One region of the Cohaesibacter sp. CAU 1516 genome, then DNA from elsewhere that is predicted to be linked to it. Evidence: riboswitches for the same ligand, from Rfam matches in the RefSeq annotation. Region 1 holds a riboswitch; the other holds the start of a gene.

Region 1 (7,327 bases):
GGCGAGACCAGCCCGATGAAGCCGATGACCCCGGTAAAGGCGATGATGCAGGCGGTGATCAACACCGAAAGCAGCGCCGTTACGAGGCGAACCCTTTTGAGATTGTAGCCGAGTGAGGCGGCGGTTTCTTCTCCGGCAGCCATGGCATTGAGCGCCCATGCCATCCGCCAGAAAATAGGCGCGGCAATCGCAAGCATCACAGCAGAGAAGCCTACCTCATCCCAGCTGGCGGCATTCAATGAGCCGAATGTCCAGTGAACGATCGCGGCTAGCTGCTCTTGCGTGGCAACAAATTGCAGGGTCGCGGTGAAGGCACTGAACAGATAGGTCAACCCGATACCTGCCAGAATGATCGTCGTTGCGGAGATGCCACTCAAACCGGCAATCCCCAGAACAATCCCGGCACACAGCATGGATGAGGCAAATGCGCCGCCAACCATCATGTAGGTGCCCAGTTCGGGCATTTGCAAAGCTCCCAACAGGATGGCCAGCGCCGCCCCGAAGGCCGCAGCGGGGGAAAGGCCCACGGTGAAGGGACTGACCAGCGGATTGCGCGTGATCCCCTGCATCATGACGCCCGCGACCGACAGCCCGGCACCGCCAACGAGGGCCATGGTGATGCGCGGCAGGCGCAGTTGCATCACGACCTTCTCCTGCAGAACGGACACTTCGGCAAACAGATTGGCGGGCAGGACGGGACCAAGAAGTATTTGAATGGCCTGAAGCAGTGAAATGTCATTGGCGCCAAGGGAAACCGCAAAGACCGACAGCAGAGCCAGCAGCAGCACGCCCGATAGGCAAATCAGGGAGGCACGGATGGTCCGGCGAGCATAGGCTCGCCGGATATCCCCCGATGGATCCTGAACGGATGACCCAGATGGGATGACCTCCGATGGAGAGAAGGCCCTGTTCATCACTGACCTGCTTCCCATTCGGAGACCTTGGCCCAGTAGCGTCCCGGATAGGCGACACCCTGAAAATCCTCCAGCCATGTTTTCATCACCGCATCTGGATCAACATCTTCGAAGCGGTCTGGATAAAGCCATTTGGCAATCGACAGCGCGCCAATCATCTTGGAACAACCTCCAGCCAGATAGTAGTTCATGTGGTAGGCATCACCATTCTTGATTGCCGGCAGTGCGTCAAAACCAGGACGTTCCTTTAGCGCTTCAAAGAAGGCCTGTGAGAAGCTTTCCGGGTGAAGCGGATAGGAGCCGGGCTGAAGCTTGATGATCATGTCCGGCTGTGCCTTGAGGATTGCTTCGGGGTCCACTTCATGATTGTGGACACTTCCGCGCTCTTTGGGCTGGGTTTCAATATCGACATGTTCAAAGATATTGCGTCCGCCAGCCGCTTCGATCATGTCATGCCAGCCGGAGCCACGCAGCACGGAACGATAGGGCGTTTTCTCCTCGAGATAGACCGTCTTGCGCTCTACGCCTTCAAGCCGTTTTTTCAACAGCGCCATGTTGCCAGTATAGAAGGCGTTGAGCTTGGCGGCCTTTTCCTCGGCGTCGAACATCTTGCCAAAGGCGGTAATGTTGGAGACATGCTTGAGGACATCCCAGCCGGTCAGTACCACAACAGGAATGTCGAAAGGCTCGAGCGTCTTGATGGCCTCCTGCCAACTGCCGTTGCGGGGGAAGATCACAACATCGGGGTCTTGTGCAATGATCGCCTCGTAATTTGGCTCTCGCTGCCCTTTCCCGACAAGCATATCCTCCTTGAGGTCCGGCCAGTAGGTGGGATCGCGCGTCACCCAACTGTCGACACCGACGATCACGTCCATGCCAGCCACCGCACGAATGAACTCAGCATTGTAGCGGTTGAAGACGACTGCGCGCTTCAATGGTTTGTCAAAGGTCAGCGTGCGACCGCTGTCATCGGTGATGTTGATAGGGGCTGCAGTTGCAACAGAATAAGCCGCAGCAAATGCCACAAAGAAGGCGATCGCGCGCGCCAGACGCGATAGGCCGGATAGCCAGATATTGGAAAGCAATGTCCCGTACTCCAGATGCGGCAAGGCAACCGAAGTCGGGCAAGTCTGATGCAATCAGATTCAATATGGCGAAGACGCAGAGACATGCGCATTGTCATGAGACCCTCCTCCAGGACACCCCGCCCGGGTTGAATGATTGAATGTCGGCAGGTCTCCTGGCTTACAGGTCATTGCGCTCCCCGGCCTTCCCAGATTGGTACAATCCAGTGGCCAGCTTGAGGGCGCTCTCTGTTTACAGTTGCGGGGACAGCTCCGGATTTGTGACAGGCTCATGCATCTGCCACGCACCGAATTCCCTTTTTATTCCGTTAAGGAAACCGACGAACAGATATATCCACTATGCGGCAGCAGCTGTCAATCGGGGATCTATCGCTTTGTCTGAAATCAGCCAGCGATCCCGGAAACCGCTATTCGAGATCGGCGCCCATGCGAACAGACAAGCGTTTCGCGATTCGTTTGACATTGGTAATCAGATTTTCACGGTCCGTCTCGTCGGCATCTTCAATCAGCAGACTGACGGCGATGCCGGCAATCGGCGTATTCTGAGAGTCCAGAACCGGGGCGCCGAAGCAAATGATGCCTTCTGCCACTTCCTGATTGTCGATGGAATATCCACGTTTGCGAATGGCCGCCAAATCCTCCAGCAGCCCATCAATCGACTGTTCGCTGAAAGGTGTGCGCGGTTCTGGCAACCCGTCTGCATAAAGGCGCTTGACTTCGAAATCACTCATCGAGCTGAGGAAGGCCTTTCCCGTTGCCGTGAAGGCTGCGGGAAGCCGCATTCCGGCACGAAATTCTATCAAAGAGTGACTAAATTCGGAATTGCGCGCGGCTATATATACAACTTCTGCTCCGTCTCTGACCGTCAATGTGATGGTCGCTCCAGGCATTTCGGTCTCGGTGTCCCAAATGGATGCAAACTCTGTTGCAACGTCAGATTGTCGATTGAAGGCATTGGACCAGCGCATGACATGGGGGCCCAACTGGTAGGCTTGATCGGACCGCTTGATCAGCAGATTTAGCTCCACAAGCGTTTGACAAAGCGTATGAACCGAGCTTTTCGCAAGATTCAGTTCCTGCGCCAGCTTCGACACGGTCGGGTGTGTCCGACTGCGAGCAACAAAATCCAGAATGCGCGACGCTCTTTCAACCGCAGGTACTAGTTTTGGTGTTGGATTGTCCATAATTCCTCGTCGTCTTTTTTTGAAGTTTCTTTTCTATCTTGACAAGCTTCCATACACCCGGATATGGTTTTGTACATAGAAAGACGTTCCATATACTGAACAATAAACATATATCAGAACATCTTTCAAGGCAAAAGTATTTGAATTTTGTCACATATTCACCGTGTGGTTGGGGAGGAGCGCATGGCCTTGAGTGTTAGAGACTGGGCGACCAGATTCAGTCAAGCCTCGGACAATGATGCCGCCATTGGCGCAATGGCTCGTCACTTTACCTGCACCTACCTGCTGGATATGGGCCTCGCCAAGGCGATCGTTCGTATGTTGGATGGCAAGGTGCATGAAATCAATATCAATCCCGGCCCTCTTGATTCCTACGATTTTGCCTTGCGTGCCAGCCCAGATACCTGGCGGGAATTTGCGCAGCCTATTCCCAACCCGATGTATCACGGCATTTGGTCTGCGAGCTTCCGGCGCGATCTCAAGCTGGAAGGCAACTTGCTTGTCCTAATGCAAAATCTTCGCAATTTCACCATTCAATTTGAGCTGTTGCGCAAAGTGGGCGTGCCTGTCTGAGCCAAACCGCATGCGGCGCCACCGCACACGGTCACGATACAAATTCTTTAGGGGGAACCTGATGGTCAAGCACTCTCCGGTTGTGGGTCGGTATGTAACCATCGATGTGGATGGCTGCGAATATAAGGTCTTCTATCTCCGCAACGGACAGGGGCAGCCTCTTGTCTGTCAGCACACGGCTGGTTGTCACAATCATCAATGGCGCGATCTGCTCGAAGATCCGGACATCACAGCCCGGTATGACGTCATCGCCTATGATCTGGCCCGACATGGCAAATCGGATCCGCCGACAAACAAGGAATGGTGGAAAGAGGAATACAAGCTCACGGCCGACCACTTTATGAAATTCATCCTCGCCTTTTGCGATGCGCTGGAGCTCGAAGATCCGATCTTTATGGGGTCGTCTTTCGGTGGCAATGTTGCGCTGCAGCTGGCCCTTCATCACCCCGACCGCTTTCGCGCCGTCATCCCGGTTGAGGCTGCCGAACATGCGCCGGGCTTCTTTCTGGAATGGTGGCGTCACCCCCATGTCAATGCCGCTCAGGTCTGCGCTTCTGGTGTGTGGGATCTGATGGCCCCGCAAAGCCCCGAGCAGGATCGCTGGGCAACTTGGCATTACTATACCCAAGGCTCGGAAGTGTTTCAGGGCGACCTCTATTTCTATTCGATAGACCATGATTTGCGAGGCCGCCTTGCCGAGATCGATACGGCCCGCTGCCCGGTCGTGATGATGACCGGCACCTATGATTATCTCACCCCACCGGAAGCAACCGAGAATACGGCACGTCAGATACCGGGGGGCATCTATATCGAAATGGAGGATATCGGGCATTTCCCGATGTCGGAAAATTATCCGCTCTTTGCGGTTTATCTCAAAGAAGCGCTGCGCGTGATCGAGAACCGAACCTGACGCTAGGGTCGGGAATGGAATGCAACAAATTTATTCGGGAACAGGCATATGAAGATCATTGAATTTGATGAAAAGGGTCAAAAGATTGCGACCGATGCCAGCGCGATCGGCCAGACAATCGGCTCCGACAGTCTGGCGGCACGACCGGCTTCGCAATCCAAGGCTTCAGCACGCAGAGGCGGAGAGTCTTCCGGCATCGAACTGCATATGTTTCAGACCGGAACGCTGCGCACGAAACTGAAATATATCAAGATGAATCAGGGCGAGGATGACTTTGAAATTCCCGTGCCATGGTTCCTGATCAAGCATCCAGCGGGCAATATCGTCATCGATGGCGGCAATGCAGTGGAAGCGGCCATCGACAAGCGCGGCCATTGGGGTGCTGTGGTGGATGCCTATGACCCCATCATGGACCGGTCCGAAAACTGTGTTGATCAGTTGCGTGCAGTGGGCGTCGATCCTGCCTCAATCCGCTATGTGTTGCAGTCGCATTTGCATCTGGATCATACCGGTGCGATTGGGCATTTTCCCAATGCCCAGATCATTTGCCAGCGCGCCGAATATGAATATGCCTTCAAGCCACAATGGTTCTCGGAAGGGGCTTATATTCGCGCCGATTTCGACCGCCCGGGTCTGAACTGGAAGTTTCTTGGAGGCGAATATACCGACAATTTCGACCTGTTCGGCGACGGCTCCGTCCGCATCATCTTTACGCCGGGCCACGCCCCCGGGCATCAGTCTTTCCTGATCACGTTGCCACGAACCGGGCCGGTGCTGCTGACCATCGATGCGGCTTATACGGTCGATCACTGGGAGAATAGGGCGTTGCCCGGACTGGTGCACTCATCAAGCGATGCAGCCAACTCGGTCGAGAAACTGCGGCGGATCGCAAGTGACACCAACGCAATGGTTGTGACCGGCCACGACCCGGACACCTGGCAAAGTTTTTTGAAGGCACCGAATGATTTTTACGACTGAGCAATAAGGCAAGGCTCGGCAAACGGGCATGGGGAAAGAGGAACATCCATGCTCATTTTAGGCGGGGATTTCTCCGTTTGGAACGACCCTGACAACGGCACTGGCCTCAGGGGTGAATTTAGGAGGAGACATAGATGAAATTGTTCAAGAAAGCTGTTGTGGCTTTGGGCCTTGTCGCATTTGGCGCCATGGCCGCACAGGCAGAAGGGGTTGATGAAATCAATCCCGATGTTGCCAAGCGCCTGTATAACAAGGATATGCTGGACCCGATGCAGCCTGTTGGCCCAAGCCCGCTGCGCGACTTCAAGGCGAAAAATCCACCACCATGGAAAATCGGTTATGCGTCTTCCTATGCGGGCAACACATGGCGCGCCAACGCTATGGAAGCTTTGCAGAAGGAAATCATTCCAAAATGGAAAGATCTGGGCCTGATCAGTGAAGTGGTCGTCACCCAATCCAACCTTAACGACTCAACTCAGATCCAGCAAATGCGCCAGCTGGTCGATCAGGGCGTTGATGCCATCTTTGTTTGTTGTTCAAACCCCACTGCGCTCAACCAGACCATCAAATATGCCTATGACAGGGGTGTGCCTGTTTTCTCGATGACCGGCTATCTGACCGCCCCGACCGCCGTCAATTCGTCCGTGAACTATCAGGTCGCGGGTTTTGAAATCGGCAAGCGCATGGCTGACGAGCTGGGCGGCAAAGGCAATGTCCTTGTTGTCGAAGGCATTCCGGGCACCTCCGGTTCCGACAGTCAGGACCGCGGCGTCAAGGCCGGTCTGGCAACCGCGCCGGACATCAAGATCGTCGGCTCCATTGCAGGCATGTGGACCGATCAGGTGGCACAGGGCGAAGTTCAGAAATGGCTGGCCACCCATCCGGGCAAACTTGACGGTATTGTCGTGCAGTCCGCCGCTGAAATGGGTGTTATCCGCGCGATCAAACAGTCGGGTCGTCAGGGCGTCAAGATCGCCGTCGGCGGTGAGCGCGGTGCTTTGTGCACCTGGCGTAAAAATCCAGACCTGATCAATGTGGCAGTCCAGACTTGGCCACCAGCAGACGATGTCAATCTCATCTGGCGCATCATGATGCGGACCCTGCAGGGTCAAGGCCCCAAAGTGCAGTCCGTGCTGGTGGATCCGGTGGTGATCACGCATGACGATGTGATGAAATTGCTGCCTGAGGATTGTGATGAGAATGCCCAGAACTGGCTGAATGTCGGCGCGGATGCCTGGGGCTCGACGGAGTATCTCAACCAGTTCTTCGTCAATCCGGCAGACCCGACCAAATACAAGCCTTGATCTGATCGGAACTGTTCCGAACGGATCCTGATCTGAGACCACCAAACAACGCCGTCGCCCTTTCAATGCCCTTGCATCAGCAAGGGCGACGGCTCCCCCTACGCTCGCGAACCTTAACATTCCAAGCGAATTGAGAAGCCCAACCATGTCATCTGCCCATCCATCACAAAGTCAGAATCGCGAGACGATCTCTGTGCGCAATGTGAAGAAATTCTTCGGGCCAACCCGTGCGCTGGACGGGGTGAGCTTCTCCGCCCGCGCAGGTGAGGTGCATGCGATTGTGGGAGGCAACGGGTGTGGCAAGAGCACGATGGCGAAGGTCGTCTCGGGCATTCTACCCGTCGATAGCGGCTCGGTGTCCATTCTGGGCGAAGCGCCC
Region 2 (7,327 bases), on a different contig from region 1:
TTGCTTGGGGTACGCCCGGTTTGGGAATCCGCTTCGGGCCGCGTGACCGGCGTTGAAGTGATCAAACTGTCCGAGTTGCAAAGGCCGCGCGTTGATGTGACCTTGCGTATATCCGGTTTCTTCCGCGACGCCTTCCCGCATCAGATCGACTTGTTTGACAGTGCGGTCCGCAAAGTTGCGGCGTTGGAAGAACCTGAGGATGCCAACCCGTTGGCTGCCCGTGTCAAACGTGAACGCGCCGAGGCTGAAGCCAAGGGCCTGTCTGGTGATCTGGCCCAGCGGCAAGCGACCTTCCGGGTGTTTGGCTCAATGCCGGGGGCCTATGGTGCTGGCCTTCAGGCCCTGATTGATGAAAAGATCTGGGACAAGCGCTCTGACTTTGCCGAAGCGTTTGTTGCTTGGGGTGGCTTTGCCTATGGCGCTGGCGATTTTGGCGGTGAGGCAGCCGACCATCTCAAGACCCGCTTGTCCAAAGTGGATGCGGTCATTCAAAACCAAGACAACCGCGAGCATGATCTGCTTGATTCTGATGATTATTATCAGTTCGAAGGTGGTCTGGCAGCCAGTGTAGAGACCTTCAGGGGCTCCGCGCCTAAGGTCTATCACAATGACCATTCTCGGGCTGAGCGCCCAGTCATCCGGACGCTTGATGAAGAAATTGCCCGCGTTGTGCGTGGTCGTGCCTCGAACCCCAAATGGATCGCAGGTGTCATGCGTCATGGCTATAAGGGCGCATTCGAGATGGCTGCAACGCTCGACTATCTCTTTGCCTTTGCCGCAACCACCAATGCGGTTGGTGACCACCATTTTGACCAATTGTACGAGTCCTATATCGAAGACGAAGAAGTCGCTGACTTCTTGAAAGAGAAGAACCGGCCCGCCTATGATGATATGGTGGACCGTTTTCTGGAGGCAATTGAGCGCGGCCTGTGGGTCCCTCGGTCCAACAGTGCCGCCTTCATGTTGGAAGACAGCCAGCAATCTCGACAATCCGCTGGCGCATTTGAGGAAATGAATGGATGATCAAAAAACAACTGACTGAAGAAGAGCAAAATGCCCGTCACGCAGAAAAAATGGCCAAGAAAAAAGCCGCTCGTGACAAGATTCTGGCAACCAAGACCATCGAGAAAGGTCTGATCATCGTGCATACCGGTAAGGGCAAGGGGAAATCCTCTGCCGCGTTCGGCATGGCGTTCCGGTCGCTGGGTCATGGCCACAAGATATCGGTCATCCAGTTCGTCAAAGGGGCTTGGAATTCTGGCGAAAAGGTCATGCTCGAGAAGTTCCCCGATCAGGTGACCATCAAGTCGATGGGCGAAGGCTTTACCTGGGAAACGCAAGACCGTCAGAAAGACATCGAGAATGCGCAAGCTGCCTGGGCGGCTGCCAAGGCAGAAATTCTCAATCCTGAGAATCAGTTCGTGCTGCTTGATGAACTCAATATCGTCCTGCGATACGATTACCTGCCCATTGAGGAAGTGGTTGATTTTCTGGTCAATGACAAGCCTGAGGACACGCATGTGGTCATTACGGGTCGCAACGCCAAGGATGAGTTGATCGAAGTGGCTGATCTGGTGACAGAAATGACCCTGATCAAGCATCCATTCCGCGACGGAGTGAAGGCTCAGGAGGGCATTGAGTTCTGATCATATCGTATAATTTTTTGCGATTTGATTTCACTCAAGTCATAGGCTTGATCAATGGATTAAGCCTTAGTCTTAGGTAGTTACACGTTCAAAAACTATACCTAAAGAGAAATGCAAGAAGGATCGCCTTTGGTGCCGTTGACGGGACTAAGGGGCGGTTCTAAAAATGATCGCATGATGGTTCTTATTTGCCCAGGCGCGGCAATGAGATGAAAAGGGAACATGGTGAGGCGTACCCAACAGGGGCTGAATCCATGGCTACCCCCGTAACTGTAAACGGATAGCCGGCATCTCGGTATACCACTGATCCTTTCGGGATTGGGAAGGTGAGATGCTCGAGCCAAGACCCGTGAGCCAGGAGACCTGCCATCAGGCCGTCGCATGAGACAATCGTGTCGCATGTGGCACTCTTAACAAGACGCCGGGGTGTGCGTTTGGTGAAGAGCGGGTCTGGCAGCGTCACACTTGTCAGGGTCCTTCCCCAAGAAACTGAATACCTCCTACGCGTCTCCAAAAATTGGCAAAATGCCAAAGGAGATTATCGTGCTTAAAACGCTTTCCGCTTCCCTCATAGCAGCGACCATGCTTCTGTCCTCAGCAGCGCAGGCTCACTTCCAGCTGGCTTACACGCCGGAAGTCAATCTGGAAAAAGCAGGCAATGTTCCGTTCAAACTGATTTTTTGGCACCCGATGGAAAATGGCCATGCCATGGATATGGGCAAACCAAATGCCTTCTTTGCGGTTTTCAAAGACAAGAAAATCGATCTGATGGACAGCTTGAAGCCGATCACCTTCAAAGGTGAAAGCAACGAAGCTGCAGCCTTCGAAGGCACCCTGAAAGCCAAACGCAATGGCGACTATATCGTCGTGGTCGAGCCTGCACCTTATTATGAAGGCAGCGAAGATATCTACATTCAGCAGATCACCAAGTCCTACATCAACAAAGGCGGCATTCCGACCAACTGGAACGAGCCCGTTGGCCTGAAGACCGAGATTGTTCCACTGAACAAGCCAACCAACATTCTGGCCGGATCGACCTTCACCGGCCGCGTTTTGACCAATGGCAAACCGGTTGCTGGCGCGGAAATCGAAATCGAATATCTGTCTGCTGAACCCGACATGGAAACAAATGCCGCAACCGAGCCAAAAGCTGGCGGCATGCCTGGTGGCGCAATCGTCGCACTCTCCGACGACAATGGCTATTTCTCCTTCGGCATTCCAAAAGCCGGTTTCTGGGGTTTTGCTGCTTTGGGGTCCGGTCCTGACACTGAGCATGAAGGCAAAGAACTGTCTCAGGATGCTGTCATCTGGATCCGGGCTTATGATGTCAAGTAGTCCCTCCTCATTGGTGAAGGAGCCAAGTCATGCATATCATTGATGGCGCCCTGACCAACGAAGTTGTCATTGCCGGTGCCGCCCTGTCTGTGGGCGGCCTGGTAATGGGCCTTCGCAAACTGGATATGGAACTGATCCCGGCAGCCGGTGTGTTGAGTGCGACCTTTTTTGTCGCCTCGCTCATTCACGTGCCGCTCGGATTCTCCAGTGTACACCTGATCATGAATGGACTAGCTGGCATCATTCTGGGCTGGGCAGCCTTTCCTGCCTTGTTTGTCGGTCTGTTGCTGCAAGCGGTGTTTTTCGCCTTTGGCGGCATCTCTGTACTTGGCGTCAATGCCCTGAATATTGCTGGTCCAGCGGTGATCGTCGGCTTGTTGGCCCGCCCAATGATCCTGCGTGCGGCCTCTGCCCGCTCTGTTGCTGTGATTGGTGGCATTGCCGGTGGGTTGGCTGTTTCGCTCACAACCTTGTTTGTGGCAATCAGCCTCGGCTTGTCGGGTGAGACATTTGTCGCCGCCGCCAAACTGGTTTTCATTGCCCATATTCCGGTGATGATCGTTGAAGGATTGTTGAGTGCTGCTGCGGTTTATCTGATCTATCGCGTCAAGCCAGAACTCTTCCATGTTATGAGCCAAAAATCATGAAACTGAACAAACACATAGTCTCGATTGCCGGTGGGGCGCTGCTGATGGCCAGTGTCATGGCACTGCCTGCACAGGCCCACAAGGTGGTCGTTTCTGCCTATGCCGAGGATACCTATATCGAAGGGGAAATCGGCTTTTCCAGCGGTGACATGGCGGTTGACACCGTGGTCGAAGTCTTCGACATGGACGGCAACAAGCTCGGCGAGACCAAGACCGATGAAGATGGTGTCTTCCAGTATACGCCAAAACAAGCCATTGCTTTGGAATTCCGCGCCAATCTGGGGCAAGGTCATATTGCCACCTACCAGATGGAAGTGGATGAATTGCCGGACATCTTTTCTTCTGACGATGTAAAGGCAGAGAACAAGCCAAACGACAAGATCGTTGCTTCGACCACAACTGCCGAAGCAACTGCATCGCCAACTGCTGGTACAGCTGTGGACCCTGCCCTTTTGCAGGCGCTGATCAGCCAAGGGGTGCAAAGCGAGTTGAAGGCCTTCAAGTCCGACATCGCCTCGGCGGTCCGCCGGGAAGTCAAACCCCTCTACAAGGAAGTCGCCGCCTACAAAGAAAAGAATGACATGCAGTCCATTCTTGGCGGTGTAGGTTATATCTTTGGTCTCTTCGGGGTTGGTTTCTATCTGGTTGCCCGCCGCAAGCAAACCAATAGCAACAACTGATGGCATTACGTGGAGCACATGCATGAGTGATTTGCTGGAACAGGCCGGCCAGATCAAAACCGAACAGGGAATGTCGCAGGAGGCAATCAAGCTTGTCTCCAACCGACTATGGATCCGCCAATTGGATCCGCGCGTTCGGGTTGTCAGTGTCGCCGCTTTTGCGATCACTGCGGTTCAGCTGACCAGTATGTCCATTCTGGCATGTGCTCTGCTGTTTGCCGTCATTCTGATGACTCAGGCACGGTTGCCCTTCTGGTCAACCGCCAAGCGGGTTGCAATGATGGATGGCTTCATCGCCTTTCTTCTGGTGATGTTGCCCTTCACCACGCCGGGCGAAACAATGTTTACGCTGTGGGGCTTTGCTGCCAGTTATGAAGGCCTGAATCAGGCAGTTGTCATCCTGCTCAAAGCCAATGCGATTGTGATGGTGACCATGTCGCTGGTTGGCACGCTGGAAGCGGTGACGCTCGGCCACGCACTGGCACGTCTGAAAGTGCCTGAGGCGCTGGTCCATCTTCTATTGTTCACCGTGCGTTATATTGAAGTTCTGCATGCGGAATATCATCGCCTGCGGACAGCCATGAAATGTCGCGGCTTTGTGCCAACCAACAGCTGGCACACCTATCAAAGCGTCGGATATCTGGTGGGCATGCTGCTCATCCGGTCTTTCGAACGCTCTGAACGCATCATGAAGGCGATGAAATGCCGGGGCTTTCAGGGGCAGTTTCATCTACTCGACACCATGGCCTTCACCCGGCGCGATGCTCTTTTCTTTTCCTTTGCCTGCTTGGTGATGATTTCCATGCTGATGATCGAGGTTTTAAATGGCCCCGTTGCTTGAAACCGACAATCTGCATTTTGGCTATCACGGCTTTGCGCCCTGTCTGAACGGAGTGTCCTTTGCTCTGCATGCGGGGGAACGGCTTGGACTGGTTGGTCACAATGGCGCGGGCAAAAGCACCTTGCTGCATGTGCTGGTGGGGCTGAACAAGGCCAGCGCCGGAAGGATTGGTGCTTTCGGTCGTGACTATCAGACGGAAGAGGATTTTCGCCTGCTGCGCCGCCGGGTCGGGCTGGTCTTCCAAGATCCCGATGATCAGCTCTTTTGCCCCACCGTTGCAGAAGATGTTGCCTTCGGACCGCTTAATCTGGGCTACAGCAAGGAAGATGCAATGAGCATCGTCGATGAGACCCTTGCTGCGCTTAATCTGACGGAATTTCGCGATCGCGTCACCCATAAATTGTCTGGTGGACAGAAGCGGCTCGTGTCCCTTGCCACCGTTCTGGCAATGAAGCCGGACATCCTGTTGCTCGATGAGCCGACCAACGCCCTAGACGAGAAGACCCGTCTGCGTTTGATCGAGATCCTTGTGTCCCTGCCCCAAGCGATGATTGTTGTGTCTCATGACAGGGCGTTTCGCGAGGACGTAGTAACACGTACTATTCTGATGGAGGGTGGACAAATCAGCTAAGGCCCTTTGCCTGTCAGTGCCGCAGCGTTATGCTTTGTCCAACTTTCGCAGTGCTTCCCGTGACGGAAGCTGAAAAACAAGTCAGTGCGGTTGATCCAAGTCGGAGACCAAGTCTGACCTGCAGGAATGATTACCGTATGGGAAACACAGTCCCCATATGATGCTCTCTCCCTGCTTTCATGATTGATCAAGGTGCTCTGTGTCGAGTGCCCTTGGTTCGTGCAACCCAATGTCGGCCGCTCCATCCGTGCGGTCCAAGGGATAGAGACCAAAGTTATGGCGATGCGCCACCTACATGATGCTGATATCGGAGTAAGCCCACTTGGCGGCGTGCAAGTTGCCCGCTGTGATGTGTTTGTTGATGGCTTGTGGGTATCTGAGCGTCTGGCACCTCTCTCTTCCACGCTTTATCCCGCCCTTATCAACACGCCGTTCAATGGCAATCAAGACCGAGCATTTTGAGTTTGTAATGTCCCATAGTTACGAAAAAGATCCGTTTGCAATTTACGAGCAGTCCTTTCAGATCATCCGTGATGAAACAAGCGCAGCGCTCGCCAACCTGCCGGAAGATTTCGAACCGATTGCCGTGCGGCTGATGCATGCTGTAGGGATGACCGATCTAGTGCCAGATTTACGCTTTAGTGACGGAGCGGTCCAAGCGGGGCTGACAGCCCTGAAGGCGGGCAAGCCAATCCTTGTGGATACGCAAATGGTGGCTGGTGGCATCACCCGCCGGTTCCTGACCAAAGCCTATGGCGGGTCGGACAATGCAGTGATGGTGACGCTGAACGACCCTCAGGTGCCCGGTTTGGCAAAGGAAATGGGCACGACCCGTTCGGCCGCGGCGATGGAGTTGTGGCGCCCGCATCTGGAAGGTGCCGTTGTGGCGATTGGCAATGCACCGACGGCACTGTTCCGCTTGCTTGAAATGGTTCGTGAAGGTGCTGGCAAACCAGCCCTCGTCCTCGGCTTTCCAGTTGGCTTCGTGGGAGCTGCAGAATCCAAACAGGCCCTCGTTGATGAAGCCGCCGGGCTCGGCCTTGATTACATGGCCCTTCTGGGGCGTCGCGGCGGAACGCCGCTTGCCAGTGCTGCGGTCAATGCCTTGGCCATCGCTGCCCTTGGAGCAAAGGATCAACCACGGGAAAATCTTGGTTGATTGAGTGATAGAATGAATGATGTAGCAAAAGAGCCCTGGTTGAGTGTGATCGGCATTGGCGAAAGCGGTGTCGAGGATATCAGCAATTTCGGCTGGAGCCTGTTGGCACAAGCTGAGTATATCCTCGGCGGTGCCCGCCATCTGGCGATGGTGCCCGATGATCTCGCCCCTGAGGCCGAACGCATTGTCTGGCCGTCCCCTCTGTCGGAGGTTTTTGCCCGCCTTAAACGCCTGCGGGGCAAAAAGGTGGCGGTTCTTGCCAGCGGCGATCCGATGTTCTTCGGGATTGGCGGCACCTTCTCACGGCATTTCCCGTGGGAAGAAGTGCGGGTCCTGCCCTTCCCCAGTTCCCTGAGCTTTGCCGCCAGCCGGATGGGATGGCCGCTCA

Evidence for each region. Region 1 has a riboswitch for cobalamin ahead of FDK21_RS17140 (ABC transporter substrate-binding protein). Riboswitches for the same ligand answer to the same signal wherever they lie in the genome.
Region 2: it holds a riboswitch for cobalamin, as region 1 does, so the genes downstream of both, FDK21_RS06500 (DUF4198 domain-containing protein) here and FDK21_RS17140 (ABC transporter substrate-binding protein) in region 1, are expected to answer to the same signal.

The regions. Positions count from the first base shown of each region.
Region 1 is NZ_VANT01000007.1:224,405-231,731, forward strand. Features, by position in the region: gene FDK21_RS17135 (iron ABC transporter permease) at 1-914, opposite strand, end outside; gene FDK21_RS17140 (ABC transporter substrate-binding protein) at 914-1,999, opposite strand; cobalamin riboswitch at 2,127-2,336, opposite strand; gene FDK21_RS17145 (IclR family transcriptional regulator) at 2,407-3,183, opposite strand; gene FDK21_RS17150 (hypothetical protein) at 3,367-3,756, shown strand; gene FDK21_RS17155 (alpha/beta hydrolase) at 3,818-4,666, shown strand; gene attM (N-acyl homoserine lactonase AttM) at 4,874-5,644, shown strand; gene FDK21_RS17165 (ABC transporter substrate-binding protein) at 5,779-6,948, shown strand; gene FDK21_RS17170 (sugar ABC transporter ATP-binding protein) at 7,094-7,327, shown strand, end outside.
Region 2 is NZ_VANT01000001.1:1,423,868-1,431,194, forward strand. Features, by position in the region: gene cobN (cobaltochelatase subunit CobN) at 1-1,023, shown strand, start outside; gene cobO (cob(I)yrinic acid a,c-diamide adenosyltransferase) at 1,020-1,646, shown strand; cobalamin riboswitch at 1,808-2,032, shown strand; gene FDK21_RS06500 (DUF4198 domain-containing protein) at 2,190-2,981, shown strand; gene cbiM (cobalt transporter CbiM) at 3,011-3,628, shown strand; gene FDK21_RS06510 (cobalt ABC transporter permease) at 3,625-4,308, shown strand; gene cbiQ (cobalt ECF transporter T component CbiQ) at 4,331-5,149, shown strand; gene FDK21_RS06520 (ABC transporter ATP-binding protein) at 5,133-5,780, shown strand; gene FDK21_RS06525 (hypothetical protein) at 6,057-6,242, shown strand; gene FDK21_RS06530 (precorrin-8X methylmutase) at 6,250-6,939, shown strand; gene cbiE (precorrin-6y C5,15-methyltransferase (decarboxylating) subunit CbiE) at 6,952-7,327, shown strand, end outside.